DNA from 2 places in the Arthrobacter sp. B0427-1-12 genome. Region 1 is predicted to be linked to the other one. Evidence: predicted binding sites of a transcription regulator. Region 1 holds the regulator's gene; the other holds the start of a gene.
What was found. Region 1 encodes HspR, which represses chaperone genes until heat shock. Its sites were predicted from a motif close to AAGTTGAGTCNNNNNGACTCAACTT; they were not measured.
Positions count from the first base shown of each region.

Region 1 (14,923 bases):
AGTCGCGGAAAGCGAAGCGGGCCAGATCGTCGTCAACGGCGAAGGCCTGAGCGTCTACTACTACACGCGGGACACCGCGAATTCGGGCGTGAGCGCCTGCACCGGCGGTTGCCTCCAGGCCTGGCCGCCGGTAACCACCGAGAGCGATTCGCCATCCGTTGAGGGAGTGACCGGCGAAATCGGAACCATCGATACGCCGGACGGCCAGAAGCAGATCACCATCAACGGCATGCCGATCTATCTTTACGCAGAGGATCAGGCACCTGGTGACATCATTGGTCAGGGCGTCGGCGATGTGTGGTACCTCGTGGCTCCCGATGGAACCATGATGCAGTAAGCAGGGCTGTGCAACAGCATTGCCAGGGGCCGGGCGGGGCCGGACACGTCAAGCGTCCCGCCCCGCTGCCGTGCCGGCGATCTCTTCGGCAGAGCTCCTAGCGCAGCGGACTGGCCTGGGTGGCGGATGCCTGCTCTTCGTCGTCGGCGTCCTCGTCGTCGAATTCCACTGAGGCGACAATCTCGCGGGTATCGCCGTCGATCATCAGTGCCTCATTTTCCCGCTCGATCATCAGGTACTCACCCTGGTCGGTGGTGAAGTGCCAGGCAAAAGCGGTTTCGCCCTGCCACTTGAACTGCGGGTCGCCGAGGGTGATCGCCTCGAGTTCCTGGCCGGCCACCTCGGTGAGAACCCGGATAATGCGCTCGGACTCCGGCATATTCTCCGCCAGGTAGCGGGCCGCGGCTTCCTTCCGTTCCGCCAGATCCGGAATCTCCGCGACACGACGGCCCACATAGTCCTCCAGTCCGTCCCGGGGAATGACCTGCAACTCCGGCAGGGAACGCAGCCAGGCGGCGTTCCTGGCCACCAGATCGTCCGAATCGTTCAGCGCGTAGAAGTCCTCGTCGATATCGTCGAAAATGTCCTCTTCGTCTTCGTCGTAGTCTTCTTCCGGGTCAGGCATGGATTCGCTGTTCCGGGCGGAGCCGTCGTCGTCCAGGTCTTCGTCCGGGTCTTCGTCCCAGTCGCCCTCCAGATCGTCCTCGTCCAGGTCATCGAAAAACGCATCGCTGAGGAAGAAGTCCTTTTCCTCCTCGTCCAGTTCTTCGAACGCGGCCACGGCCTTCTCGAACAGCCGGGCATGGGCATCCGCGCCCATGAGGTTCAGGCCCTCGAGGACGCGTTCGTTGAGTTCCGCCTTCCAGCCGGAATTGAAGATGTACTGGGCGAATCCGCCGTTGAGCACCTGCGTGAGGTAGAAATCGACGTAGTAGCTGCGCAGCGCATTGATGGCGATCTCGTCTTCGGTGAGCAGCTCAGTCAGCAAGGCGTTGACCAGGGTGACGTTGGACGAAACGACGGCGTCGTCGCCCTCCTGGACGCTTTCGGCGGAAACGACGACGTTGAGCTGTGCTGCGGCTGGTGCGCTCATGGTGGGTCCTCATTCATCGTGGGACGTATTGACCCTTCGAACGTAGCCGCCGGTACCAGCCCGGGCGATGTTCTGCAGTTGAACTTCAGGCGAATCTTGGCCGACCGCCTCCCGGCACTGCTCCTCCACCGCCGGGACACCCGGAACAGTTGCCCACAGCGAAGCCGGCCGGCCTCGGGAACGCCTGCGTCGGGTGTGACTGTCCCGGCTGCGGGACGCGGAGGTCCTGGCTCTGGTGATTGGGTCCGGCACCCGCGGGCTGAGCAGCCTGGAACTGGCCGGCCTGGTGTTGACGGAGTTCGGCGGGCCGGCCGGGCTCCAGTCTGTTTCCGTTGAGCGGCTCCAGGACATCGGCGGGGTGGGGCCGGCACTGGCCATACGGCTCGCCGGAGCGATGGAACTGGCCCGGCGCTCGGCTAATGACCCTGCGGCCGCCAAACCACCAGGGCCTGCGAACGTGGCCGCGGACGCTGCCCCCGCGCCAGGCTGACGACATCACCGGCCAGTCCTGCGGCGAAGATCCGCCGGGCCTCGGCGCTGCCGCGGGCCTGGGCGTCCGCAAGCTCCTCGCTCAGTTCCCGTACACGCGCCTCCAGCAGCGCCACCTGGGTCTCCAGTTCGAGGATCCGTTTGATCCCCTCGAGCGACACCCCTTCCTGGGAAAGGCGCTGCACTTCGCGCAATGTCTCGATGTCCCGCTGTGAATAACGGCGGGCCCGGCCAGGCGCACGGCTGGGTGACACAAGGCCCAGGCGGTCGTACTGCCGCAGGGTCTGGGGGTGCATCTCCGCCAGCTCCGCCGCCACGGAGATCACAAATATGGGCGCATTGCTGTCAATGCCCACTGTTCTCCTTTCACCAAGTCATCGGCCATGCCGGGCAGCGCGGGCGCCGTTCCCGCCGCGGCCGGAGCCGCGGCGGGAACCGCAGCCTGGCCGCGGCACAGGCCGGCTGCTACGTTCAACCTACAGCCGCGCTTTGTCGCCCAGGTGGGCCCTGGGGCCGCCGTCGGCCGTGGCCGCCGCGAAGGCCTTCACCGCGTCCTCGGCTTCCTTGCTCAGCTTCTGCGGAACGACGACGTCGATGGTCACCAGCAGGTCACCGGTCGCCTTCGAGGTCGACACACCGCGCCCTTTGACGCGCAGCGTCCTCCCCGACGGGGTTCCCGGCGGAATCCGCAGCTTAACCGTCTCCCCTGTCAGCGTCGGTACCTGGATCTGCGCGCCGAGCGCTGCCTCGGGGAAGGTTACGGGAACATGGATCCGGATATTGTCGCCCTCACGCGTGAAGAACTCGTGGGGCTTGACGTTGACCGTCACCAGCAGGTCGCCGTTGCCCGCCGGACCCGGCTGTCCCTTGCCGCGAACCCTGACCTTCTGGCCGTCCTTGATGCCGGCGGGGATACGGACGTCAATGACCTCGCCGGATGGTTCCCGCAGGCCGATGCTGGTTCCTTTGATCGACCCGGCAAAGGAAATGCTGGTGGTCGCGGTCCGGTCCGCACCCTTCTGCGGTGCCTGCCGGTATCCCCCGTAGCCGCCGGCCCCACCGAAGAGATCGGCGAATTCCGGCGGCAGGCCCGAAGCCGTGAAGCCGCCTGCCTGCCGTCCTCGGCCATGGCCGCCGGCGCCGAACAGTCCGCCGAAAATATCCTCGAAGCCGCTGCCGCCCGGCTGGCCGGCACCGTGCGCACTGAACCGCGCGCCACCGCCCATGGCCCGGATCGCATCGTACTGCTGGCGTTCCTCCGGATCCGACAGCACGGAGTAGGCCTCGCTCACGTCCTTGAACGTCTTTTCCGCCGCGGGATCGTTCTGGTTCTGGTCCGGGTGGAACTGGCGCGCGAGCTTGCGGTATGCCTTCTTGATGTCAGCGTCGCTGGCATCCTTGGGAACGCCCAGGATCTTATAGAAGTCCTTGTCGATCCAGTCCTGGCTGGCCATGGCACCTCCTTTCTTCTCAATGTAGAACAGTTACGGCCGAAAGCGGCGAGGGCCAGAGCGGCCTTCGGGAAAGGCGGCTCTGGCCCCTACGGACGCTATTCAGGTACCGCGACGATTACCTGGGCCGGCCGGAGGGTCCGGTCGTTGCTCTTGTAACCGAAGCGGAGGACCTGGCTCACGGTATCCGTCTCGACATCAGCGCTGGACTGCTGCATGAGCGCCTCGTGGATGTTCGGGTCGAACGCGACACCGCTTTCCTCGATGCGGACCAGACCGTAGCCGGCCAGCACGTTCTCCAGCTTGACGGCGATCGCAGCGAACGGCCCGCTTTCCAGGTCGCCGGCCTGCCGTGCGGCATCGATGTCATCCAGCACCGGCAGCAGCGAATTCAGCATGCTGATCACCGCTGCGTCCCGGGCGACATCCCGGTCACGCTCCACCCGCTTACGGTAGTTGACATACTCCGCCTGCAGCCGCTTGAGGTCAGCAAGCCGCTCGGCCGCGAGATCCGTCTCGACGGTTTCGCCGGTTTCCGTTTCCGGACCGGCTCCGTCCCCGGCTTCCGCCTCGAGGCCGGCCTCCTTGAGGATCGCCTCGGCCTGCGCTAGAGCGTCCCCCTCCGGAGCCGTGTCGTGGGCCTCGTCGACCGGCGTCAGATCCTCGTGCTCGTGCTCTGATTCATCACCGTGGTGGGGCATGGTTACTTCTTCTCGTCTTCGTCTACGATTTCGGCGTCGACGATGTCCTCATCGGACTTGCCTGCGCCCGGGTTGCCGGCGCTGTCACCGGCCGCTGCGCCTTCGGCCGGCTGGGCCTGCGAGTAGATGGCCTCGCCCAGCTTGCTCTGGGAAGCCTGCAGCTTCTCGAAGGCGGACTTCACGGCGTCGTCATCGGTTCCGGCCAGCGCGGTCTTGAGGGCGTCGACGTCGGCCTTGACCTCGGTCTTGACGTTCTCCGGCAGCTTGTCAGCGTTGTCGGCCAGCAGCTTGTCCACCGAGTAGGCGGTCTGCTCCGCGGTGTTGCGGACGTCAGCGGCCTCGCGGCGCTTCTTGTCCTCCGCGGCGTGCTCCTCGGCATCCCGGACCATGCGGTCGATGTCATCCTTGGACAGTGCGGTGCCGCCCGTGATGGTCATGGACTGCTCGGCGCCCGTGCCCTTGTCCTTGGCGGACACGTGGACGATACCGTTGGCGTCGATGTCGAAGGTGACCTCGATCTGGGGAACGCCGCGCGGCGCCGGGGCAATCCCGGTCAGCTCGAACGTGCCCAGCGGCTTGTTGTCGCGGGTGAATTCACGCTCACCCTGGAAGACCTGGATGGCCACGGACGGCTGGTTGTCATCGGCGGTGGTAAAGGTCTCCGAACGCTTGGTCGGGATCGCGGTGTTGCGCTCGATCAGCTTGGTCATCACGCCACCCTTGGTTTCGATGCCCAGGGACAGCGGGGTGACGTCAATAAGCAGGACGTCCTTGCGCTCGCCCTTCAGGACGCCGGCCTGCAGTGCAGCGCCAACCGCCACGACCTCATCCGGGTTCACGCCCTTGTTCGGTTCCTTGCCGCCCGCCATCTGCTTGACCAGCTCGGACACTGCCGGCATACGGGTCGAACCGCCCACCAGGATGATGTGGTTGATGTCCGAAACCTTGATGCCGGCTTCGGCAATCACGTCGTGGAACGGCTTCTTCGTGCGGTCCAGCAGGTCCGTCGTCAGTTCCTGGAACTTGGCCCGGGTCAGGTGCTCATCCAGGTGGACCGGACCGTCCGGGGTCACGGACAGGTACTGCAGGGAGATGTTGGTGCTCGACGCGGAGGACAGTTCCTTCTTCGCCTGCTCTGCGGCCTCGCGCAGGCGCTGCAGGGCGATCTTGTCCTTGGAGAGGTCGATGCCCTTGGTCTGCAGCTGCTTGAGCAGGTAGTCCACGACGCGCTGGTCCCAGTCGTCGCCGCCGAGGCGGTTGTCACCCGCGGTCGCGCGGACCTGGATGGTGGAGAACTGGTCCTCGTCCTTGCCGACTTCCAGCAGGGACACGTCGAACGTGCCGCCGCCGAGGTCGAAGACCAGGATGAGCTCGTCCTCCTTGCCCTTGTCCAGGCCGTAGGCCAAGGCCGCCGCGGTGGGCTCGTTGACGATGCGCAGCACGTTCAGGCCGGCAATCTCGCCGGCTTCCTTGGTGGCCTGGCGCTCGGCGTCGTTGAAGTACGCCGGAACGGTGATCACCGCATCGGTGACCTTCTCGCCCAGGTAGCTCTCGGCGTCGTGCTTGAGCTTCTGCAGGATGCGCGCGGAGATTTCCTGCGGCGTGTAGTTCTTACCATCGATGTCCTTCTTCCAGTCCGTGCCCATGTGGCGCTTGACGGAGGAAATGGTGCGCTCGATGTTGTTGACGGCCTGGCGCTTGGCGATTTCGCCGACCAGGACTTCGCCGGCCTTGGAGAAGGCAACCACCGACGGAGTGGTGCGGCCACCCTCGGCGTTGGCGATTACGGTGGGTTCGCCACCTTCCAGTACGGAAACCACCGAGTTGGTGGTTCCAAGGTCGATACCTACGGCACGTGACATTAGCTGTCTCCTTCTTGTCCTGACGATGCCCTCAACCCACAGGCCCGGAACGGAGCAGGCAGATTGAGCGTTCTGCACTCAAGTCTAGGAAACGGCCCAAATGAAGTCAAGTTAAGTTGAGTCGCCTCGACTCAACTTTGCCAATCGTCCTCCCGCGAAACCTCAGTTTTTGCCGGAATCCCTCCTGAGAATCAACATAAATTGAGGTTTCGGCGGGACCGGGGCGGGCGGGACAGGGCTCCGGGGCCGGGATTGATATCCGAAGGCCCGCAACTCATATCCGGTAAAACCGCTACAGTGGCCTGCGGCAGTGAAGCCGATCACAGGGAGTGCCAATGTCCCGCACCATCGCCACCGCGCCCGGTCCAGGCCTGGGCCAGGCCTTTTCCCTCTCCACCGTGACCGCCGGGTTCGTCGCCGTCGCCATTTCCTATGCCGGCCCGATGTTGGTGGTCCTGCAGGCGGCCCAGGGTGCCGGACTCAGTGCTGAGCAGACCACGTCCTGGGTCTGGTCCATCGCCGTCGCCAGCGGCCTGACCTGCATCGCGCTGAGCCTCTTCACCCGGCAGCCGATTGTCGTTGCCTGGTCCGTGCCGGGCGCTGCGCTGCTGCTGACCGCGCTCGGCGACTACGCATACAGCGATGCCATCGGCGCTTACGTGGTGGCCGCGCTGCTGGCGCTGGTGCTGGGCGTGACCGGGCTCTTCGGCAAGCTGCTGTCGATTGTGCCCAAGCCCATCATGGCGGCCGTGCTGGCCGGAGTACTGCTGCCGTTCGTGCTCGAGGCCGCTGCCGCCGTCGTGGCTTCCCCGCTGATGGCCGGCGGCCTGGCAGCCGTATACCTTGCCGGGCGCCGCTTCATCCCGCGCTACGCCGTGCTGGCTGCGCTGGTTGCCGGCGCAGCGCTGAGCATACTGGCAGGCCAGGCGAAGGCGCCGGAACTGACGCTGGACCTCAGCGGGCCGATCTGGACCACGCCGACCTTCGACGCCCAGGCAATCATGGGCATCGCCATCCCCCTCATGATCGTCACCATGGCCGGGCAGAACGGGCCCGGCCTGACGATGATGCATTCGACCGGCTACGACGTCAATGACAGGCTCCTGCTGGGTGGGGCGTCCGCGGCCTGGCTGGTGTCCGCGCCGTTCGGCTCCCACGGCATCAACCTTGCCGCCATCACCGCCGGCATCTGCGCGGGCCGGGAAGCGCACGAGGACATGCGCCGCCGATACATGGCTGGGATCTTCTGCGGCATTTTCTATATCCTCTTCGGCCTGGTCAGCAACAGCGCCGTGGCGCTGTTCGCCGCCGTCCCGCCGGAGATGATGACGGCACTGGCCGGCGTCGCGCTATTGGGGGCCCTGCAGGGGTCCTTCATTGACGCGATTTCCGACGTCCGCGCCAATCCGATCGCCGTCGAGGCCGCGGTCATCACCCTGGCGGTCACGACTTCCGGCATTGCACCGTGGGGCATCGTGTCCCCGTTCTGGGGACTGCTGGCCGGCAGCGCGGCCTACCTGCTGCTGCGGCGGTACGGCCGGAGCACAGGCAGCCAACGTTAGTCACGCAGGGTCACCTGCATCGCCGTGGGTGGGCCGGGATAGTAATGTCCTGCTATGAGCAGCCCCAGCGAAGACGACGTCTACTCCCACGGCCACCACCAGAGCGTGGTCAGCGCCCACGCCGCCCGCACCGCCGTGGATTCCGCCGGCTACCTCCTGCCCCATCTCATGCAGGGGCTCACGGTGCTCGATGTCGGCTGCGGACCGGGCAGCATCACCGTGGATTTCGCCGAGTTGGTGGCGCCCGGCCAGGTCACCGGCCTGGACCGTTCCGAGGAGGTACTGGCCCAGGGACGGCAACTGGCGGCCGGGCGCCGGCTCGGCAACGTGGAGTTCCGGGCCGGAAATGTCTACGACCTGGACTTCCCCGACGGGACGTTTGACGTCGTCCACGCGCACCAGGTGCTGCAGCACCTGACCGAGCCCGTGGCCGCGCTGCGCGAAATGCGACGCGTGGCCAAGCCCGGCGGCATCGTCGCCGTGCGGGACGCGGACTTCCACGGCATGAGCTGGTATCCGGAAATCCCCGAACTGGACGAGTGGATGGCCACTTACCAGCAGATCGCCCGCGGCAACAAGGCAGAGCCCGACGCCGGCCGGCACCTGATCTCCTGGGCATTGGAGGCCGGGTTCACGGACATCCGGCCATCCTCCGCCAACTGGCTGTATGCCACACAGGAACGCCGGACCTGGCAGTCGGAGACCTGGGCCACCCGCGTGCTGCATTCCGCCTTCGCGGAGCAGGCACTGGAGCGCGGGCTGGCCGACCAAGAGAAGCTGGAACGCATCGCCGCCGGCTGGCGCCGCTGGGGCGCCGCCCCGGACGGGATCTTCCTGATTCCGAATGTGGAGCTGATCGCGCGGGCCTGAGTTGCGGGCGCCGGAGCCGCCCGCACCCGCATAGAATTTCGAAGGTGAGCTTTTCCCTGTGGCTGGCCCTGGCCGGCGCCGGTACCGTTGTCAGCTTCACTCCGGGCGCCGGGGCCATCAATACGATGAACAATGCCCTCAACTCGGGGTTCCGGCGGTCCATCTGGGGAATCCTGGGACAGCAGCTGGCCCTGGTCATCCACATCCTCATCGTCGCGGCGGGCGTGGGACTGCTGGTTGCCGGTTCACCGCTCGCGTTCAATGTGATCCGGTATGCCGGCGCAGCCTACCTGGTGTACCTGGGGATCCGCCAGTTCCTCGCCAAACCGGACTTCGCCGAGCATGCGGCGGCGTCCCCGCGCTCCGAGCCTGCGTTCGCCATGTTCCGGCGCGGTGTGTGGGTGAATCTGCTCAACCCCAAGGCGATCGTGTTTTTCCTGGCGTTCATGCCGCAGTTCATCCGCCCGCAGGAGCCGCTGCTGCTGCAGTACGCCGTGCTGGCGGCCACCGTTGTCCTGATCGACATCCTGGTGATGTGGTTCTTCTTCGCGGCGGCGGCGCGGCAGTTCCGGCGGCTGACGCGCAGCGAACGCGGCCAGCGGCTGCTGAACCGGACCTTCGGCATCCTGTTCGTCGCGGTGGGCATCATGCTCGCGGTGCTCTGAACCGGCGCAGGACCTGCCCCAAATGTCCCGGCGCCCGTACACTAAATCCATGTCATCACCATTCCGGATCATCACCGTCTGCACGGGCAACATCTGCCGGTCCCCCATGGCCGAACTTTTGCTCACCCATGCGTTCAACGACGCCGGGCTGGCGGACGACGTCGTCGTGGACTCCGCGGGCACCACCAGCTGGGAAGTGGGCCGGCCGATCGACGAACGGGCTGCCAACAAACTCGGCCTCCACGGCATCACCAGCACGAACCACCGGGCCCGGCAGTTCGAGCCCGGCTGGTACCGCGAGCGCGACCTGATCCTCGCCCTGGATCTGGACCACTACGAACAGCTGCGCCGGGACGCTCCGGACCCGGACGCCCGCAGCAAGGTCCATCTGCTGCGCGAGTTCGATCCGGCCTCCGCCGGCCGGCCTGTCGAAGAGCTGGGCATCTATGACCCCTGGTTCGGCGATGCCGCGGATTTCAATGCCAGCTGGGAGCTGATGCACCCGGCCGTGGACGGCATTGTTGCCTACGTGCGCCAGCAGCTGGACAGCCGGCTCCGGGAACGGAAAGAGAACGGAACCGACGGCGCGGATACGGCTTCGGGTGACCGCTAGGGCGGAATCGGCAGGCCAGCGCGGGCCGGCCATCATCGCCGTCGACGGACGGTCGGGCGCCGGCAAGACGACGCTGGCGGTGGAACTGGCAACCCTGCTGCGCGCGCACCACAGCGTGAGCCTGTTCCACCTGGAGGAGATCTACCCGGGCTGGGAAGGCCTGGTCGCCGGCCAGCAGCGCTACGTGGAAACGGTGCTCGAACCGCTGCGCGAGGGGCGGCCCGCCGACTGGACCGCGTGGGACTGGATCCACCAAACGGACGGTGGCAAGCGTACGACGGAACCGGCGGAGATCGTCGTTGTAGAAGGCGTCGGTGCGGCCTGCGCTGCAGCGCGCGGACTGCTCGACGTCGTCGTCTGGGTGGAGGCCGCCGAGGATCAGCGGCGGATGCGCGCACTGGAACGCGACGGCGACACCTACCTGCCCTACTGGGGACTGTGGGCCGGGCAGGAAGCCGCGTGGCTGGCGGACGACGACGTCGCCGCCGCCGCCGACATCCTGGTCGACGGACACCAGGGGCCGGCTGCGCCCGCCGGTGTGCTGCACGCGCTGACCACGCTCCCGGTGCTCGATTCTTTGCTCGCCGCCGAACGGCACCGCAACCGGGCGCTGGTTCCGGTGATTGAGCGGGTGGACGTCTGCCCGGATCCGGAGGTCCTGTTCGAGGCCCTCTACGCGAACTCGCCCCGTGCGGTCTGGCTGGACAGTTCCAGTGCGGGGGCCGGGGCGCCGGACCGGAACCGATTCAGTATCATGGCGGACGACGGCGGCAGCTACAGCCGGCTGGCAGTGCACCGCACGGGTAAAACGGAGGTCCGCTGCGGCAGCGTCACCGCACGCATCCGGACCCCCTTCTTCCGCTGGCTGGACTCCGCCTGGGAGCAAGAGACGGCGCCGGCCCCCGGTCCCGGACCATGCGAATTCATCCCCGGCTGGATCGGCTACCTGGGGTATGAACTCAAGCGGGAAACCGGTGGCAGCGACATCCAATCCGCGTATCCCGATGCCATCCTCCTGCACCCGGGCCGCTGCGTCATCGTCGACCATCGGCAGCGGTGCCTCTACCTGATAGCCCTGGCCCGGGCCGCGGACGGCCCGGCTCCTGGGAACGCGGCGGCCGACAACGAGGCTGCGGAGTGGCTCCGCCGGACCAGGCGGACCGTGCTTGAACTTGGGCCGGCAGCTCCGCAGCCGCCGGCCGCCCCCGGCACGGCGGTGCCGGTATTCGCCAGCCGAGACGACGAACCGGCCTACAAGCGCAAGATCCGCCAGGCCCAGGAGCAGATCCGCGACGGCAACTCCTACGAAATCTGCCTGACCACTACGCTCGAGGCCGCCGTCCCCGCGCCCTTGGATCCCCTGGGCACCTACCTGGCCCTCCGGCGTCGTAATCCTGCGCCGTTTGCCTCCTATCTGAGGTTCGACGGCCTGGCCGTGGCCAGCACGTCGCCGGAGCGTCTGCTGCGGATCAACGCCGCGGGAGCCATGCGGGCCGAACCGATCAAGGGAACGCGGCGGCGGGAAGCGGATCCGCGGTTGGACGAAGCGCTGCGGCAGGACCTGGAGACCTCGCCCAAGGACCGGGCGGAGAACATCATGATCGTGGACCTGCTGCGCAACGACCTCTCCCACGCGGCCGTGCCGGGTTCGGTGACCGTTAGCCGGCTGTGCGCAATCGAAAGCTATGCCACCGTGCACCAGATGGTCAGCACCATCGATGCCCGGCTCCGGCCGGACGCCTCCCGCGCGGAGGCGGTGGCGGCGGCTTTCCCGGCCGGTTCCATGACCGGCGCCCCCAAGATCAGCAGCATGAACATCCTGGACCGGCTCGAGGCGGGACCCCGCGGAGTGTATTCGGGCGCCATCGGCTACTTCTCCCGCACCGGGGCGACCGACCTGTCAGTGGCCATCCGTACGCTGGTGCTGGACTCCGGCTCCGGTCCGCATTGCCCGGGGCACGCGGCCGGCCAGAACCTTGCCCTGGGGATCGGCGGGGCCATCACGTCGGACTCGGTCCCGGACGAGGAGTGGGACGAAATCCGGACGAAGGCCTTCGGCGTGCTTTCGGCACTGGGCGCTGTCTTTCCGGAGCCGGCCGTCCGGTCCGCGGAGGCCGTCCTGCCCGCGGAGGCCGTCCTGCCCCCGGAGGCCGTCCTGCGCAGCAACCGGGCGTAGCACTAAGGCAAGCAGCACTAAGGGAAAGGAGCGGGGCATGCACGCCATCATCAGCGGCGCCGGAATCGCCGGGCTCTCGGCCGCCAGGTTCCTGACCGAGCGCGGCTGGGATGCCACCGTCGTCGAGCGCACAGCCGGCCCCCGCCCCGAGGGGTACATGATCGATTTCTTCGGTCCGGGCTGGGAGGCGGCGCGGGCGATGGGCATCCTTCCGCGGCTGCAGGAGGTGGGCTACCACGTGCCGGAGGCCCGGTACGTTGATGCCGCCGGGCGCACCCGGGCGCGGCTGGACCTGGCGGATTTTCCCACTGCCGCCAACGGGGAGTTCGTCAGCCTGCTGCGTCCGGATCTGAAATCGGCGATCCGGGACATGCTGCCGGACTCGGTGCCGATCCACTTCTCCTCCACCGTCACCGCCGTCGAGGATGCCGACGACGGCGTGACCGTCCGGCTCAGCCGCCGCAGGAGGCTTGACGACGGCCGGACCGTGACGGACCGGTCCACAATGACCGCGGACCTGCTGATCGGTGCCGACGGAATCAACTCCGGGCTGCGTGCCCTGGTGTTCGACCCGGAGCAGGACTATTTCCGCTATCTGGGCTACCACATCGCCGCCTGGTCCTACCGGGACGCGGCCGCGCTGCGCGAACTGGGCTCCGGTTACGCCCTGACGGACACGCTGGGCGAAGCACTGGGTTTCTACGGCCTGCGGGACGGCCGGGTGGCGCTGTTCGCCGTGCACCGCACGGAGGATCCGGCATGTCCGCCGGATCCCTGCGTGACGCTGCGGACTCGCTACGGGCGGTTCGGCTGGCTGGCGCCGCGGGCACTGCAGCACTGCGGACATGACCTTTACTACGACCAAGTGGCGCAGATCGTCATGCCCCAGTGGCACCGTGGCCGGGTCGTCCTGCTGGGCGATGCTGCCGGAGCGGTTTCCCTGCTGGCCGGCCAGGGGGCATCGCTGGCGATGGCCGGAGCGTACGTGCTGGCGGAGGAACTGGACCGGGCACGGCCCGTCGCCGACAGCCGGCCCGCCGGCGTCGACATCCCGTCCGCCCTCGCGGCGTTCGAGGCGCGGTGGCGCCCGCGCGTGGAATCCCACCAGGCGGCCGGGCGCCGGGCCGCGCAGTGGTTCGTGCCGCAGACACCGTGGCAGGGCCTCCTTCGCCGCACGGCCATCCGCGCCATGAGGATTCCGGGCCTCAACCGCTTCCTGGGCTCGGGCATCGTGGGCAAACAGGGTTCGCCGGTCTGACCTGCCGGCCGCACTAAGCTGATGGCATGACAGTTTTGGTTTTCCTCGATCCGGCGTTCGACGGCGGCCGCCTCGCAGACGCCGGCCAGCCCCAGCTGATGGCCACGGACCAGGGCGTCACCCGCGGCGACGGTGTCTTCGAATCCATGCTGGCGATCGACGGCGAACCGCTGAAGCTGCAGGCGCACCTGAACCGTCTCCATTCCTCCGCCATGGCGCTGGACCTGAAGCTGCCGGCCGAGGATGCCTGGCGGCGGGCCATTGCGACGGCGGTCACCGAGTTCCGCACGCACGACCAGCCGGGTGCCCCGGAGGCCGTGGTCAAGCTGATTGCCACCCGCGGCGACGAGGGCGGCCAGCCGACCGCCTGGGTGCAGGTCTCGCTGCCGGCGGCCTCAAGCAGGCAGCAGCGCGAGAACGGCGTCGATGCAATCTTCCTGGACCGCGGCTATGACAGCACGCTGGCGGACCGTGCGCCCTGGCTGCTGCTGGGCGCCAAGACCCTCTCCTATGCGGTCAACATGGCGGCGCTGCGCTACGCCAGGCTGCACGGCGCCGAGGAAGTGATCTTCACCAGCTCCGACGGCAAGGTCCTCGAAGGACCGACCTCCACGGTCCTCATGGCCACGGTCCGCGACGGGGTCAAGACGCTGGTCACCCCGCTGCTGCAGAGCGGTATCCTGCCCGGAACTTCCCAGGGCGCGCTGTTCGCCGCCGCGGAGAAGGCCGGCTGGCAGCTGGGCTACGGCCCGCTGGAACCGCACGACCTGCTCGAGGCGGACGGGGTGTGGCTGATTTCGAGCATCCGCATGCTGGCTCCGGTCAACCACATCGACGGGCAGCGGATCGGAAAGTCGCCGGAACTGTTCCGGCAGCTGACTGCGGAGCTGGCCGAACTCTACGCCCAGGGTTCACGCAACGGCGGCTGACGCCCCCCCTGCCCCTTTACCCCGGTTCACTCTCGCAGTTCACGCACGAATACGCGCGTATTCGTGCGCGTACAGCGGAGCCAGCGCCTGGGCGGCGGCGGGCCGCTATTGCCAGATGGGATTCCAGGTACCGGCCGCCATCGCGGCACCGACGGATCCCACAGCAATGACGACGCCGGCCAGGTATACCCAGGCGTCGATGCCGGAGTAGATGCTCGGCCGCGCCCAGGTCCGGTGGCGGCCGCCGAAGCCGCGGGCCTCCATGGTGACGGCCAGACGGGTGGCGCGCCGGATCGCCTGCACCAGCAGCGCCAGCCCCTGCCCCAGCTGGGCCAGGAACCGTCCCCACCGTCCGCCGTGCGAGCCGGCGCCGCGGGCCCGGCGCGCCATGCCGAGGGTCCGCCATTCCTCCATCAGCAGCCCCACCAGCCGCATCGCAGCCAGCGCGCCGAGGACAAAGCGGTGCGGAAGCTTCAGTTTCTGTGCCAGGCCGTCCGCCAGGTCGGTGGGATCGGTGCAGGCCAGCACCATGACCCCGGGCAGCGCGATCGCCAGGCCGCGCAGCATGATCGCCAGGCCGGAGGCCAGCGAGCCTTCACTGAAAACGGCGAAGCCCAGGTCCAGCACGGTGGCCCCGCTGTCCTCGGCCAGCAGCGCCGTGCTGTAGCCACCCAGCAGCGCCGCCGCGAGGATCGGCCAGCCGCGGCGCAGCAGCCGGCCGTAGGTCAGTCCCGTCAGCGGCAGAATGGCCAGCTCCGCAACCAGCGCGACGCCGGCGGAGACCCAGTCCACCGTCAGCACCATGGCGATGGTGATGGCGAAAGCCGCAGCCAGCTTGGCCACGGGATTGGCCCGGGCGAGCACCGCGCCGCCGCGCTTGACTGTGGAAGCGTAGGGTTCCGCGGCGGTGCTCATGG
Region 1 covers NZ_JBNHIC010000001.1:223,410-238,332, reverse strand. The annotation lists gene AC5RWU_RS01240 (hypothetical protein) at 1-337, shown strand, start outside; gene AC5RWU_RS01235 (DMP19 family protein) at 435-1,430, opposite strand; gene AC5RWU_RS01230 (UPF0758 domain-containing protein) at 1,630-1,920, shown strand; gene AC5RWU_RS01225 (heat shock protein transcriptional repressor HspR) at 1,847-2,275, opposite strand; gene AC5RWU_RS01220 (DnaJ C-terminal domain-containing protein) at 2,396-3,373, opposite strand; gene AC5RWU_RS01215 (nucleotide exchange factor GrpE) at 3,469-4,071, opposite strand; gene dnaK (molecular chaperone DnaK) at 4,074-5,933, opposite strand; gene AC5RWU_RS01205 (benzoate/H(+) symporter BenE family transporter) at 6,269-7,495, shown strand; gene AC5RWU_RS01200 (class I SAM-dependent methyltransferase) at 7,550-8,365, shown strand; gene AC5RWU_RS01195 (LysE family transporter) at 8,410-9,030, shown strand; gene AC5RWU_RS01190 (low molecular weight protein-tyrosine-phosphatase) at 9,080-9,643, shown strand; gene AC5RWU_RS01185 (chorismate-binding protein) at 9,633-11,819, shown strand; gene AC5RWU_RS01180 (FAD-dependent monooxygenase) at 11,857-13,077, shown strand; gene AC5RWU_RS01175 (aminodeoxychorismate lyase) at 13,104-14,006, shown strand; gene AC5RWU_RS01170 (energy-coupling factor transporter transmembrane component T family protein) at 14,112-14,921, opposite strand; gene AC5RWU_RS01165 (ABC transporter ATP-binding protein) at 14,918-14,923, opposite strand, start outside.

Region 2 (14,923 bases), on a different contig from region 1:
CGCCCAGCCGGCTCTGAACCTGCAGCATCGGCCGGGTCGCATTGGGCGGTCTTCGGGCTGCCCTGCCCGGGCTGCCGCGGCTGCGCATCTTCCGAACGCCCGGCAGCGGTCGGGGAGCCTTCCGCCGCCATGTCTACGGTCCGCACAGTCTCCGCCGCCATGGTCCCCAGCCCGGGACGGCAGTCACCTGCTGCCACCGGAAACGAATCGAATCCGGCTGCCACTATCACCGTCTCCTCCACAGTCCTAAAGTTGAGCCATATCGACTCAACTACGCCAAAATGATACCGCTCCCCCGCTCTGGCCGTTCCAGAGGAAGAACGCCTTTAGCAGATGCCGCAGAGGCGGCCGGCTCATTCCATGTGCCCGCGCCGGCGCTTCTGCCCCGTCTGAACGGTGGAACCATATTGAGGCAGGCTAGGTGGGGCGGTCCGGGCAGACCAACGCCTGACTGGACCTCCCCCCGCTTCGCCAAATGATGCCAAGACAGGGCAGCCGCTGTCTTAAACAGATCGGGGGTCTGGCGTTCTTGCCGCCAAGGCCCCCCGGTCCCGTTGCTCCGCCATAGCGGAGTCGGTAGCGCACCTCTCGGAATTGCCTCCGGCCAGCCATCCCGCTACTGTGCGGGACCGCATTGTGCGCTACGCCCATTAAATTACTGCTGGCGCACAAGGCAGATAAGACGGCTGCCGGAGCATTTTGGCCAGGATCCCGGACAGTGCCTTATCGCCTGCAGAGGACTCACCTTCGGCCGGTAGCCGGGAAACACCGCGGGCTTCCAGTCACTTTCCGCTCATCGGCCGGGCGCCGCAGCTTCACCCCGGCGCCGCGCGGGAAGGTGAGCTGCCCGTTCCCGGCCCGGGGCCGGAAACGGGCGACAACCTCAGGCTGCGGCCGGGGGTCAGCCGCGGCTGATGGGGATCTTCCGGGGCCCGGACTCGGGTTCCTCCGGCACCGGGACACGGATTTCAAGGATCCCGTCGTTGTAGGAGGCCTGGACATCCTTCTCATCCACGGGGCCGGGCAGGGTCACCGTGCGGGAAAACGCGCCGTAGCGGAATTCGGAGCGGTAACCCTTTTTGCTTTTCTTCTCCGTTTTTTCCTCGTGCTTGACCTCGATCCGCAGCTGATCCCCGGTCAGGGTGATGTCCACATCCTTTTCCGGATCAATACCGGGAACCTCGGCCCGCACGACCATGGACCCGTCCTCCCGGTATTCCTCAACCCGCAGCCACTCCAGATCCCCTTCCCACAGCCGGCGCAGGGGTTCGGGAACGTCAACTCCGGCACGGCGCAGAATATTGGCCATCGCTACTACCTCCAATCAATGCATCTCCGGCATGTGTCAGGATCCGGTCTTCTGCTGCCCGGCCGATTTCTGTTCGGCCGGCGCTTCGACCGCTTCCTGGCGGTGTCCGGCAACCACTTCGATCTTCCGGCGCCTGGCGGCTTCGCTGACCGGGATGGTCACGCTCAACACCCCGTTGTCGTAGTGCGCCGAGATGCCGTCCACCTGAATGTCCTGGCCCAGGGTCAGCTGGCGCAGGAAGGAGCCGCTCTCGCGCTCCCGCAGCAGCCACTGTGTGCCCTCGGTTTCCTTCAGGGTCCGCTGGGCGCGGATGGTCAGCAGCTGCCCGTCGACGTCCAGATCGACCGATCCCGGGTCAATGCCGGGCAGGTCCGCGTTCAGGATGTAGTGGTCCCCTTCCCGGTACAGGTCCATGGGCATCACCCGCGGCCCCTGTCCGCGGCCTAACAGGGCCTGGGAAACGCGCTCCAGTTCCTGGAATGGATCAAACCTGGCCGTCATGCTCACCAACTCCTTCATTCCAAACTTCGTTCATCCCAAAGTTGAGCCTACTACGCTCAACTACGACCATATTAACGCACTCCCGCCCGGAAGCGGTAGACCGTTTCCGGGGTTCCGGGAAGCGGTAAAGACGGCAGCCTTGGGTACGCAGGCGCTCAGCGGTTAACGCATTTTCCGTCAGCCGGGCCTGTCCTTGGGCCGGCGGGCCGGGATACGCTGGGATGCCGCCCGGAGCGGCTCACAAGGAACCGCGTTCCGATGGCTCGCAGCCGGCCTGCCGGCAAACCATTCGATACATCGGCACCAATGACAATGTGTTGATCGCCCAATGCAAGCCCCCAACACCCCGCAGCGGCCCCGGCACCGGCACGAGCTCCAGCCCAGGCAGGCCCCCCCCGGCCGCCGGTGCTGAAGTGCCCTCCTGTCCCGGGTGCGGTCCGATGAGTTCCTTCACTTCCAGGAGTACCTCCCGGCCCGGACCCTGCCGGACCGCCGGCAGGAACCGGCCCACGCCGCCTACATCTGCAGCCGCTGCGGGAGCACCCGCGCCCACCGGGTACCGGATACCTGGACACCCCCAACTGGGACGGGTTGGCCTGAAACCGTCGCAGCAACCGGGCTTCCTGTTGCACGGGCTTCCGGTCCCCGTTCCTGCAGGCCCGCCCCGTCCGGATCATCAGGTACCCCAGCTACCCCACACCCGCGCCGGCGGCCAGGTCGATCTGCTCAGCGTCCAGGTCGCGGCCACCGCCCAGCCGGGAACCGGCAGCTGCGCTGCACGGACGGTATCCGCTGCAGCGCTGAGCAGTCAGGCACCTCGGCCGCCCCCGATGCATCCCCTCACCCGTATCCGGGTGCGTCATCCGGGACCCCACCGGCGCCTCATCCGGGCGGACGGTTGCCCTGCGCGCTGCTGCCGGCCCTACGTGCAGGCGCTGTCCGAATCGCGCAGGAAAAAATACCGCAGGACAGCCGCATACACCAGCACATACCCGGCAAGAGTGAGGACCGCCAGTTCCGAGGCAACACCGAGGATGAGCACCACCGTCCCCACCAACGCGGCCAGGACCGCCCGGCGCACCGCCCCGGGTGGCGGACCGGCGAACCCCTCGGTCAGAATCCGTGCCAGCCTGGGATCCTCGGCGGCCAGTTCACGCTCAAGTTCCGCCAGGCGCCTGTTCTCTTCATACGAAAACACCGGACATCTCCCGCTCCGGTACGGGACCGCCTCAAGCACCCGCAGCCCCGTACTGGCTTGAAACCCTGAAGGTGCTTTTTGCACCTTGTTCCCATTATGGATCCGCGCCCCGACCCCCCGCACCTGCCCGAAACAACCCGGCAAACCCCGGGCCCGCCGGCGTCCCCTCCCGCGGCCGGTTTCCCTGTCCTCGGACCAGCGGCCGGACACGACGGCAGCCGGGATCTGTTTCCGCTGCCGGCCGGCTGGCTCGTATCCCTGAGAAATGACCGCTTCACGGCAGGGAGAACCACAAAATGCTGTACGAGGAATTCTTGGCCCCAGTCCGGGACCGCCCTACCGGCCCACCAGCAGCACGGACGCCGATAACAGCGCATACGACACCTGGAAGCCAGGGCAGAGCATCGCTGAGGGCACCGGTTAGGATGCAGGCAGTGCCGCCCGGCACTGCGGGATGAGGAGGAACATGGCCCACATTCGCTACGGTGACCGCAATTACCACATTCAGGATTCCGATGTTGAAGAGTACCGGCAGAAAATTTTGGAGGCGCTGGGGAAGAATGAGGTAACCGCCTTGGGCGTAAGCGAGCTCATCAACGGAGAACGCTACCCCTCCACCTTGTTCATCTCCCGAGGTGTCCCTCTGAGCGTGCATGAATGGGACACCCACCGGATCTAGACGGCAGGGAAGGGCCGCACCCGGCAGGGTGCGGCCCTTCCCTGCCACATGTCCGGCCGCGGTTATCGGGCCCTGTTCCGGTTGGGAACGGACGCTCTTCGGCCCCCGCGTTGCGGTGCTCTGGCCAGCGGGGCCACGGCTGGATAATCTGAGCAGCATTAGGCCGCAGGAGGCGTTTGCATGGCGAGAATCGAGGACTATGCCATCGTCGGTGACCTGGAGACGGCGGCACTGATCGGGCGGAACGGGTCCATCGACTGGCTGTGCCTGCCGCGCTTTGATTCCCCGGCCTGTTTCGCGGCGCTGCTGGACTCCCCCGAGGCAGGACGCTGGCTGCTTGCTCCCGCCGGAGCCGGGGAGTGCACCCGCCGCAGGTACCGGTCGGACACGTTGGTTCTGGAAACCGAATGGGACACCGCCGGAGGAAGCGTCCGGATTATCGACTTCATGCCCGGACGCGATGACGCGGTGGATGTAGTGCGTATCGTGGAGGGCCTCAGCGGCACGGTGCCGATGCACGGAGAGCTGTGCCTGCGCTTCGACTACGGCCGGGTCATACCGTGGGTGCGCCGCATCCCGGGCGGCATCAGCGCCGTCGCCGGCCCCGACTCCGCCTACCTCACCACCCCGGCTCCGTTGAAGGGGCTCAAGCTGCACACAGTCAGCGAATTCACCATACGGGCCGGGGACAGGGTCCCCTTCGTCCTGCGCTGGGCCCCGGGCCACCACCCGGAACCGGCCCGGATCGACCCGACCAAAGCGCTGGAGGCAACGGAGGCCTTCTGGCGGCAGTGGATCAGCCGCAGCCGGGTGGAAGGAAAATACAGCGACGCCGTGAAACGTTCCCTGATCACCCTCAAGGCACTCACCTATGCCCCCACCGGCGGCATCGTTGCCGCCGCCACGACCTCTTTGCCCGAGCAGCTCGGCGGGCCCCGGAACTGGGACTACCGCTACTGCTGGCTGCGCGATGCCTCCCTGACCCTGCAGTCCCTGCTCGCCGTCGGCTACACCGAAGAGGCCGCCGCATGGCGCGAGTGGCTGCTGCGTGCGATCGCCGGAGAACCGTCCAAACTCCAGATCCTCTACGGCCTTGACGGAACCCGCCGGCTGCCCGAGACCGAACTGGCCTGGCTGGCCGGCTATGAAGGCTCACAGCCGGTCCGCACCGGCAACGCCGCCACCGGACAGCTACAACTGGATGTGTGGGGCGAAGTCCTCGACGCGCTCTCCCTCACCCGTGCTGCGGGCCCGCCCGGAACCTCCGACAGCTCCTGGGACATCCAGGTCGCGCTGATGGAGTTCCTCGAAGGAGCCTGGAACGAACCCGACAACGGGCTGTGGGAAGTCCGCGGCCCCCGGCGCCACTTCACCCACTCCAAGGTCATGGCCTGGGTCGCCGCAGACCGCATGGTCAAAGGCGTCCGCCAATCCGGGCTTCCCGGCCCCGACAGGAGATGGTCCGCACTCCGGGAACAAATCCATGCCGATGTGATGGCTCATGGCTTCAATGACCAGCTCAACACCTTCGTCCAGTCCTACGGCAGCACCGAGCTCGACGGCAGCCTGCTGCTGATCCCCCGCGTCGGCTTTCTGCCCTATACCCATCCACGCGTCATCGGGACCGTGGACGCAGTCTGCCGCGACCTGAGCGAAGACGGCTTCGTCCTACGCTACCGCCCCCAAACCGGCATCGACGGAATGCCCGGGGACGAGGGTGTCTTTCTGGCCTGCTCCTTCTGGCTCGCCGAGGCCCTGCTCGGCATCGGCCGTTACAACGAAGCCGTCGAACTTTTTGAGCGCCTGCTCTGCCTGCGCAACGACGTCGGACTGCTCAGTGAGGAATGGGACCCGCGCACCCGCCGGCAGCTGGGCAACACCCCGCAGGCCTTCAGCCACTTCCCCCTCGTCCACTGCGCCCTGCAACTGCACCTCGGCACCGTCCGGAAAAGCGACACACCCATTCCCGGGGCCTGGACAGCGAACAGCGGCCCATATGCGCACTGACAGGCATCAGAGCACCTCTGCCTGAAGCAGCGGCTGTACCGGCCCGAAGCATTGGGTACCCTGCCGGCCTGGGTTTCATCCGGTTCCCTCCCACGGCCCTACCTTCAGGGCGGCCTCAGCCGGTATGGGTCTTCTTCCGCGACGGCGTTCAGCATTCCTTGGGATACCCCGAGGACGCGTGGATCCCCCGGGACAGGAACGCTCCGGCTGCCCGCCGTCGGCCCTGCCAGGTCAACCGGTCCCAAAAGCTAGGGCTGGACCGGTCCGCATCCCGGTACATCAGCGTTACTGTGATGCCATGACCCGGCAAGGAAAGGGCGACAGCCCCGAAGATCTGCCGCCGCTTCTCTCAAGCGGTTCGCCCGACTCAACCTGTTGCTGGTTCCGGCCCTGGTCGCCGTGGCCACCGTGCTGGGAAACCAGCTAGGCATGTGGCGCTGCTCATCCTCGGTGCCCTCATGGCCGCTATAGACGTACCATTCCTGATCGCCGTTCGACGCGAATACAGAGATCTGACACGCGAAGCGGGCGGGCAATCGGGGGGCGAGGCCCAAGAGGGGTTGACATGATCCACGTCACTCTTCATGATGGATCATATATGATCTCATACATGATCTGGAGAAGAATTTGAGCGAAGATATGAGCACTGTGGCAGCCACTCTGCCGGTGGTTGACTCGGCCATCCTGAAAAACACCGGCAAGGTACTGGCTGTCCATCTCTCCTACGCCTCACGGGCCGCACAGCGCGGACGGGTTCCCGCGCATCCGTCCTACTTCATGAAGGCATCCTCCTCCCTGAGCCTGACCGGAGGTACGGTGGAACGCCCGGCCGGAACTGAGCTGCTCGCCTTTGAGGGCGAGGTGGCTCTGGTCATCGACAAGGAGGCCCGCCGGGTTGGGCTCAAGGATGCCTGGAGCTACGTCGGGGCCGTCACGGCCAGCAATGATCTGGGTATCTATGACATCAAGTACGCGGACAAGGGCTCCAACATCCGCTCCAAGAGCGGGGACGGCTTCACCCCGATCGGTCCGGCGCTGATCCCGGCGGATCAGGTGGACCCGACGGCACTGCGGATCCGCACCTGGGTCAACGGTGAACTTGTCCAGGAGGACACCACTGAGTCACTTTTGTTCCCCTTCGCGCAGATCATCGCGGACCTGTCCCAGCTCATGACGCTGGAACCGGGAGACATCATCCTCACTGGCACCCCAGCCGGCTCCTCCGTGGTGGTACCCGGTGACGTAGTGGAGGTTGAGGTGGACACCGCGCCCGGCGACAGTGCAGCAGCGTTAAGCAGCGGCAGGCTCCGAACCACCGTGGTCCAGGGCGAAGTGCCTTTCGCCGACTTCGGCAACACCCCCAAGGTGACGGACCAGGACCGCGAGGACGCCTACGGCTCGGCCGAAGCAGCCGGCCTGGCGCCCAAGCAGCCCGTGCTCACTGAAGAACTCAAAACCAAGCTCGCCTCCGTGGCGACCGCCACGATTTCCGCGGCCCTGCGCAAGCGAGGGCTCAACAACGTCAGCATCGACGGGCTGCAGCCTACCAAGCCGGGCCAAAAGGTCATCGGCACTGCCCGCACCTTGCGCTACGTGCCCAACCGCGAGGACCTCTTCAAGAGCCATGGTGGGGGCTACAATGCCCAGAAGCGCGCCATTGATGCGCTGAACGACGGAGACATCCTGGTGATGGAGGCCCGCGGCGAAAAGGGCTCCGGAACCCTCGGGGACATCCTGGCCCTGCGCGCCCAGGTGCGCGGCGCTGCTGGCATCATTACTGACGGCGGTGTCCGGGACCTCTCGGCGGTCGCCGGCCTGGATATCCCCACCTTCCATAGTGGTCCGCACCCGGCCGTACTCGGCCGCAAGCATGTGCCGTGGGAAGTCGATGCGACCATCGGCTGCGGCGGCACGACGGTTCAACCCGGAGACATCATTGTGGCCGATGACGATGGCATCCTGGTGCTGCCGCCGGCGCTGGCCGAGGAAGTAGCGGACGAGGCCGTGGAGCAGGAACGCAAGGACACCTTCGTCTTCCAGATGGTCAAGGAAGGCCACAAGGTGGACGGGCTGTTCCCGATGAACGCCGACTGGCTTGCCAAATACCAGCAGTGGGTGGCAGAGGGCAACGGGTCCTGATATGTCCACCGCTACTGCCCCGGCGCCGGCGTCGAAGTCGGAACAGGCCTACCAGCTGCTCCGCGACCGGATCGGCACCGGCCAGTTCGTCCCCGGCTACCGTCTGGTGCTCAGCACCATTGCAGAAGAACTCGGCTGCAGCGTGGTACCGGTCCGGGAAGCGATCCGCCGGCTGGAAGCCGAAGGACTCGTCACCTTCGAGCGTAATGTGGGCGCTACCGTTGCTGCCCTCGACACCACGCTGTACCTGCATACCATGCAGACGCTGAGCATCATCGAGGGTGCGGCAACGGCGCTGGCCGCCGGCCTGATTACCGACGACGATCTGCGCCGGGCCCGCAAGCTCAATGCGCAGCTGCGCGAGTGCCTGGAGACCTTCGAACCCGTCCGCTTCACCAAGCTCAACAACGAATTCCATGCCATCCTCTACGGCAGGTGCCCCAATCCGCACATTCTGGACCTGGTGCACCGGGGTTGGAACCGCCTGAATGCCATCCGTGCTTCCAGCTTCGACCTGGTCCCCGGGCGGGCCCGCGAGTCCGTTGCCGAACACGACGGACTGCTCGCCCTGCTTGAGGCAAAAGCCGATCCCCATGAAATCGAAATGGCCGCCCGAGCCCACCGGACGGCCACGCTCAACGCCTACATGGCGCAGACCAACCAGCCGCCCTCAGTCCTCTAGCAAACCTGGACACCACGAAAGGTAGATCATGGCCGACCACTACGTGCCCGAGAACCTGCCCGCCCACATCCAACACTTCATCAACGGCAAGTTCGTCGACTCGATCAACGGCGCCACCTTCGACGTGCTCGATCCGGTGACCAACCAGACCTACGCCACCGCCGCCGCCGGCCAGAAGGAGGACATCGACGCCGCTGTCGCCGCCGCCCGCGAGGCTTTCGTCAACGGACCGTGGCCCAAGCTGAAGCCGCGCGAACGCGCCCGGATCCTGAACAAGATCGCCGACGCCGTCGAAACCCAGGAAGACCGCCTGGCCGAAATGGAAACCTTCGACACCGGTCTGCCGATCACCCAGGCCAAGGGCCAGGCGCGCCGGGCGGCGGAGAACTTCCGCTTCTTCGCGGACCTGATCGTGGCCCAGTTCGACGACGCGATGAAGGTTCCGGGGTCCCAGCTCAACTACGTCAACCGCAAGCCGATCGGCGTCGCGGGCCTGATCACACCGTGGAACACCCCGTTCATGCTTGAGTCCTGGAAGCTGGCCCCGGCACTGGCCACCGGAAACACCGTGGTGCTCAAGCCGGCTGAGTTCACCCCGCTGTCGGCTTCCCTGTGGGCGGACATCTTCACCGCCGCGGGTGTCCCTGCAGGCGTATTCAACCTGGTCAACGGCCTGGGTGAGGAAGCCGGCGATGCGCTGGTCAAGCATCCGGACGTGCCGCTGATCTCCTTCACCGGCGAGACCACCACAGGCCAGACCATCTTCCGCAACGCCGCGGCCAATCTCAAGGGCCTGTCCATGGAGCTCGGCGGCAAGAGCCCGTGCGTCATCTTCGCCGACGCCGACCTGGACGCAGCCATCGACTCGGCGCTCTTCGGGGGCTTCTCCCTGAACGGTGAGCGCTGCACGGCCGGTTCTCGCATCCTGGTGGAGCGGCCCATCTACGACGAGTTCTGTGAGCGCTACGCGGCCCGGGCCAAGAACATCGTCGTCGGGGATCCGCACGATCCGAAGACCCAGGTGGGAGCACTGGTGCACCCGGAGCACTACGCCAAGGTGATGAGCTACGTGGAGATCGGCAAGTCCGAAGGACGCCTGCTGGCCGGTGGCGGACGGCCGGAGGGGCTGGAGGAAGGCAATTACGTCGCGCCGACCGTCTTCGCCGACGTCGCCCCGGATGCCCGCATCTTTCAGGAGGAGATCTTCGGCCCGGTGGTGGCCATTACTCCGTTCGACTCAGATGAGGAGGCCTTGTCCCTGGCCAACGGCGTCAAGTATGGGCTGGCCGCGTACATCTGGACCCAGGACCTGACCCGGGCGCATAACTTTGCGCAGGATGTCGAGGCCGGCATGGTGTGGCTCAACAGCCACAATGTCAGGGACCTGCGCACCCCGTTCGGCGGCGTGAAGGCTTCCGGGCTGGGCCACGAGGGCGGCTACCGGTCCATCGACTTCTACACCGACCAGCAGGCCGTCCATATCACCCTGGGTTCCGTCCATACCCCGAAGTTCGGCGCCGAAGCCGCCGCCAAGATCGACTACTGACCGCTTCACGATGAAGGAGAAAACACCATGAGCAACGAGATTCCCACCCCCTCGGTTCCGGCCCCTGACATCGTCCGCTGCGCCTACATGGACATTGTCGTCACGGACCTGGCCAAGTCCCGCGAATTCTATGTGGACGTCCTGGGCCTGCACGTGACAGAGGAGGACGAGAACGCGATCTACCTGCGTTCCCTGGAGGAGTTCATCCACCACAACCTCGTGCTGCGCAAGGGCCCGGTTGCCGCCGTCGCGGCCTTCGCCTACCGCGTCCGCACCCCCGGGGACGTGGACAAGGCCGAGGCCTACTACCGAGAGCTGGGCTGCCGCACCGCGCGCCGCCGGGATGGCTTCACCAAAGGCATCGGCGACTCCGTCCGGGTCGAGGATCCGCTGGGCTTCCCGTACGAGTTCTTCTACGAAACCGAGCACGTCGAGCGCCTCACCCAGCGTTACGACCTCTACTCCGCCGGCGAACTGGTCCGGCTGGACCACTTCAACCAGGTCACCCCGGACGTACCCCGCGGGCGCAAGTACCTGGAGGACCTGGGCTTCCGGGTGTCGGAGGACATCAAGGACTCCGACGGCGTCACCTACGCCGCCTGGATGCACCGCAAACAGACCGTCCATGACACGGCCCTGACCGGCGGCAACGGCCCGCGCATGCACCACATCGCCTTCGCCACGCATGAGAAGCACAACATCATCCAGATCTGCGACAAGATGGGCGCCCTGCGCATCTCCGACCGGATCGAGCGCGGCCCGGGCCGCCACGGCGTCTCCAACGCCTTCTACCTGTACATCCTGGATCCGGACGGTCACCGCGTGGAGATCTACACCCAGGACTACTACACCGGCGACCCGGACAACCCCACCATCACCTGGGATGTGCACGACAACCAGCGCCGCGACTGGTGGGGCAACCCCGTCGTCCCCTCCTGGTACACCGAAGCCTCCCTGGTCCTGGACCTGGACGGCAACCCCCAGCCGGTGATCGAACGCACCGACGCCTCCGAGCTGGCGGTCACCGTCGGCGCCGACGGCTTCTCCTACACCCGCAAGGACGACACCGCGGTGGAGGGCTTCAAACTCGGCGCGCAGGTCTAGATCTCCGCACCGGGCTTGCGGGCCGGTGGCGTCCCGAAGACCTCCGGCCCGCAGCCCTGCGGTCCCAGCACAGAAAGCAGGCTTCATGCTTGACCAGACAACCATTGAGACGATTGCCGATGAGCTGGTGGAGGCCGGCCGCACCCGGACTCCGGTCCCGCGCCTGACCGCCCGCTACCCGGACATGACGGTGGAGGATTCCTACGCGGTCCAGATACTGTGGGGACGGCGCCTGCAGGAATCGGGCCGGACCCTGGTGGGACGCAAGATCGGGCTGACCTCCAAAGCCATGCAGGCCGCCACGGGCATCACCGAACCGGACTACGGCATGATCTTCGACGACATGGTGCTGGAGAACGGCTGTACGGTGCAGTGGAACCGGTACACCCATCCGCGCATCGAAGTGGAACTGGCCTTTGTCCTGGGCAAGCCGCTGACCGGGCCGGCTTGCAGCATCTTTGACGTGCTGGATGCCACCGATTACGTCATTCCGGCACTGGAGATCCTGGACTCACGCATCGAGATGGAAGGCCGCACCATCGTGGACACCATCTCCGATAACGCGGCCATGGGCGCCATGGTCCTGGGCGGGACCCCGGTCCGGCCCAAGGACGTGGACCTCCGCTGGATTTCCGCCCTCCTGTACCGGAACCAGACCATCGAGGAAACCGGCGTCGCCGCCGGGGTGCTGAACCACCCGGCCGCCGGCGTCTATTGGCTGGCCAACAAGCTCTCCGCCCACGGTACCTCCCTCGGTGCCGGAGAAATCATTCTCGCCGGTTCCTTCACACGCCCCATGTGGGTCTACGAAGGCGACACCGTGCACGCAGACTACGGACAGATGGGATCAGTCACATGCCGTTTCGAGTAGAACCCCCGGTACCCTTCCGCTCGGTGCTCGCTGCCGACCGTGCCCGGATCGGCATGTGGGCCTGCACCGGCAACCCCCTGGTCACCGAAATCTGCGCCGGGTCCGGGCTGGATTGGCTGCTGATCGACGGCGAACACAGCACCAATAGCCTCGAATCCATCCAGCTCCAGCTGCAGACAGTTGCCGCATACCCCATCACACCGGTAGTCCGCCCTCCCAGCGGCGATGCGGTCATCCTCAAGCAGTACCTGGACGTGGGCGTACAGAACCTGCTCATCCCCATGGTGGACACCGCTGACCAGGCCAAACAGGTCGTCGCGGCCGTCCGTTACCCGCCCCGGGGCGTCCGCGGCGTGGGGTCCGCCCTGGCCCGCGCCTCCCGGTGGAACCGGATCGATGGCTATCTGGGCATTGCCGAGGAAACCATCACCCTGCTGGTGCAGATTGAATCGGCCACAGCGGTAGAGAACGTGCAGGCCATTGCCTCCGTCGACGGCGTCGACGGGATCTTCATTGGCCCCTCCGACCTGGCCGCCTCCATGGGCTACCTCGGCCAGCAGGACCACCCGGAGGTGGTTGCCGCCGTCGAACACTGCATCAAGGCAGCGGCTGCACTGGGCAAACCGGTCGGGGTCAATGCCTTCGCCGAGGCGACCGCCCGCCGTTACCTGGATGCCGGGGTCAACTTCATCCTGGTCGGAGCCGACGTCGCCCTGCTGGCCCGCGCCACCGAAGCCCTGGCCAGAACCTACCTTCCGCCGTCCGGAAGTGCTGAGGAACCGGTCACAAGGGTCGCCAGTTACTGAATCATTGCAACGGGCCCAAGCGGCCCGTGCCGTTGGCACTGTTGTTAGGCCGGGGAGGGGCGCTTTGGACGGGATCAGGAGTCCGGCCTCGCTGACGGCCCGGCCGCCGCAAACGCCTCCGGCCCGGCCCCTGCCCTTAGGCAGGCTCCTGCTGGGACTGGAACGGGTGCGTGATTCACTCCTTTACGTCCCGCCCGGCCTGCAGGGGGGAAATCCGGCCGGGCTCGTCCTCACCCTCCATGGCGCCGGAGCAGACGCGGCCGCAGGCCTGTCCCTGCTGGCCCCGGTGGCGGATGAATACGGTCTGGCCCTCCTGGCCCCGGCATCGCGCGGATCAACCTGGGACGCTGTCGGGCACCGCTACGGGCCGGACGTGGCCGTCATCGACCGGGCACTGGGCCGGGTCGTCCGCACCGTCCCCATAGACCCTGCGCACATCGGCATCGCGGGCTTCTCGGACGGCGCCTCATACGCCCTCGGCCTGGGTCTGGCCAACGGCAGCCTAATCCGCCGCGTCATCGCCTTCTCACCGGGCTTTATCCCGCCCGCCCCGCGCGTGGGCAAGCCCGCCATCTTTATCTCCCACGGTGATCACGATGTGGTACTTCCCGTCGGCTCGACCAGCAGAAGGATCGTTCCCGCGCTTCGGCGGGACGATTACGATGTGGTCTACCGGGAATTCCCCGGCGCCCACACCATACCCCGGCACATCGTCCGGGAAGCGGCCGAATGGCTCGGCTGGTAGACGCGGGGAGGGAATACCCTCATCTCCGGAATCCCGCAGTCCAGGGACAGCAGCGCTGCCGCCGCCCGGGGCTTCAGTGGAGGCAGCAAGGCCGGCGTCCCGAGGAGGTCTTGTGCGTCACGCGGCCCGTTTCCTGATGGTTGCGCTGGTGTTGTTCCCGCTGCTGGGCGTTCCAGGCTCCGGCGTCTACGGACCGTACACCGTTGCAGGCCTCGGGGACTCGATCACCCAGGCCACAAACAGTTGCTGTGAACCTGGAAACCATCCGGCGAAGTCCTGGTCCACCGGGGACGACGGGTTCGACGGCGTCCGGAGCCACTATGAGCGGCTGGCGGTCCTGCACCCTGGGAGCGGCAACAACAATCACAATAATTCCGTCAGCGGCGCCAAGGCAGCTGATCTTCCCGCGCAGGCGTCCAAAGCCATAGCCCAAAAGGCGGACTACGTCACCATCCTTATCGGAGCCAACGACCTGTGCACCCCCTCAGCGTCAACGATGACTTCCACCGCCGACTTCGCCGAGCAGATCAACGCGGCCCTGGACGCACTGCATCAAGGACTGCCAGGGGCCCGCATCTTCGTCGCCAGCATTCCCGACCTCCACCGGCTATGGTCCGTCCTCCACACAAACCCCGAGGCTGCACGGGCCTGGTCAGCCGGCCGGATCTGCCAGTCCATGCTCTCTGCAGCAAACACTGAGGCCCAACGTCAGGAAGTCATTTCCCGCCAAATCGCTTTCAACCGAATCCTGGCCGAAACCTGCGGGAAGTACCGGAACTGCCGGTGGGACGGAGGCACCGTTTACCGCTACCGGTTCCCCGCCAGCCAGATCAGCACCATGGACTACTTCCATCCAGGCCCCGGCGGCCAGGCCGCCCTGGCAGAGCTGACCTGGAACGAATTCCGGCAGCACCGTTCCCAGCCTCATCCATAGGGATCACCAGCACCACCTGCTGCGGAGGCAGGCCTGATCCACGTTCCGCACTCGCCCTAATGCCGTCAACAACCTAGGATCCTGACATGAGTACCCATAGTCTGATCATCATCGGTTCCGGTCCCGCCGGCTACACCGCCGCCGTCTACGCCGCCCGCGCGGGCCTGGCACCGCTGGTGCTGGCCGGCTCGGTCACCGCGGGAGGCGCCCTGATGAACACCACCGAGGTGGAGAACTTCCCCGGCTTCCCCGACGGCATCCAGGGCCCGGAGCTGATGGAGAACCTGCAGCGGCAGGCCGAACGGTTCGGGGCGGTCATCGAGTACGACGACGCCACCGCCGTGGACCTGAAGGGCCACCTCAAGCAGGTGGTCACCGGAGCCGGCAGGACGTACGAGGCGC
Region 2 covers NZ_JBNHIC010000021.1:4,869-19,791, forward strand. The annotation lists partial or broken gene AC5RWU_RS13450 (proteasome activator) at 1-161, opposite strand, end outside; gene AC5RWU_RS13455 (Hsp20/alpha crystallin family protein) at 902-1,309, opposite strand; gene AC5RWU_RS13460 (Hsp20/alpha crystallin family protein) at 1,346-1,810, opposite strand; gene AC5RWU_RS13465 (DUF3040 domain-containing protein) at 2,733-3,008, opposite strand; gene AC5RWU_RS13470 (hypothetical protein) at 3,475-3,687, shown strand; gene AC5RWU_RS13475 (glycoside hydrolase family 15 protein) at 3,868-5,694, shown strand; gene AC5RWU_RS13480 (fumarylacetoacetate hydrolase family protein) at 6,334-7,833, shown strand; gene AC5RWU_RS13485 (GntR family transcriptional regulator) at 7,835-8,515, shown strand; gene hpaE (5-carboxymethyl-2-hydroxymuconate semialdehyde dehydrogenase) at 8,544-10,061, shown strand; gene hpaD (3,4-dihydroxyphenylacetate 2,3-dioxygenase) at 10,089-11,165, shown strand; gene hpaH (2-oxo-hept-4-ene-1,7-dioate hydratase) at 11,251-12,036, shown strand; gene AC5RWU_RS13505 (HpcH/HpaI aldolase family protein) at 12,021-12,842, shown strand; gene AC5RWU_RS13510 (alpha/beta hydrolase) at 13,009-13,587, shown strand; gene AC5RWU_RS13515 (GDSL-type esterase/lipase family protein) at 13,700-14,521, shown strand; gene trxB (thioredoxin-disulfide reductase) at 14,608-14,923, shown strand, end outside.
Region 2: a site for HspR is predicted at 1,849-1,873, ahead of AC5RWU_RS13460 (Hsp20/alpha crystallin family protein). Genes of this name have one in related genera too.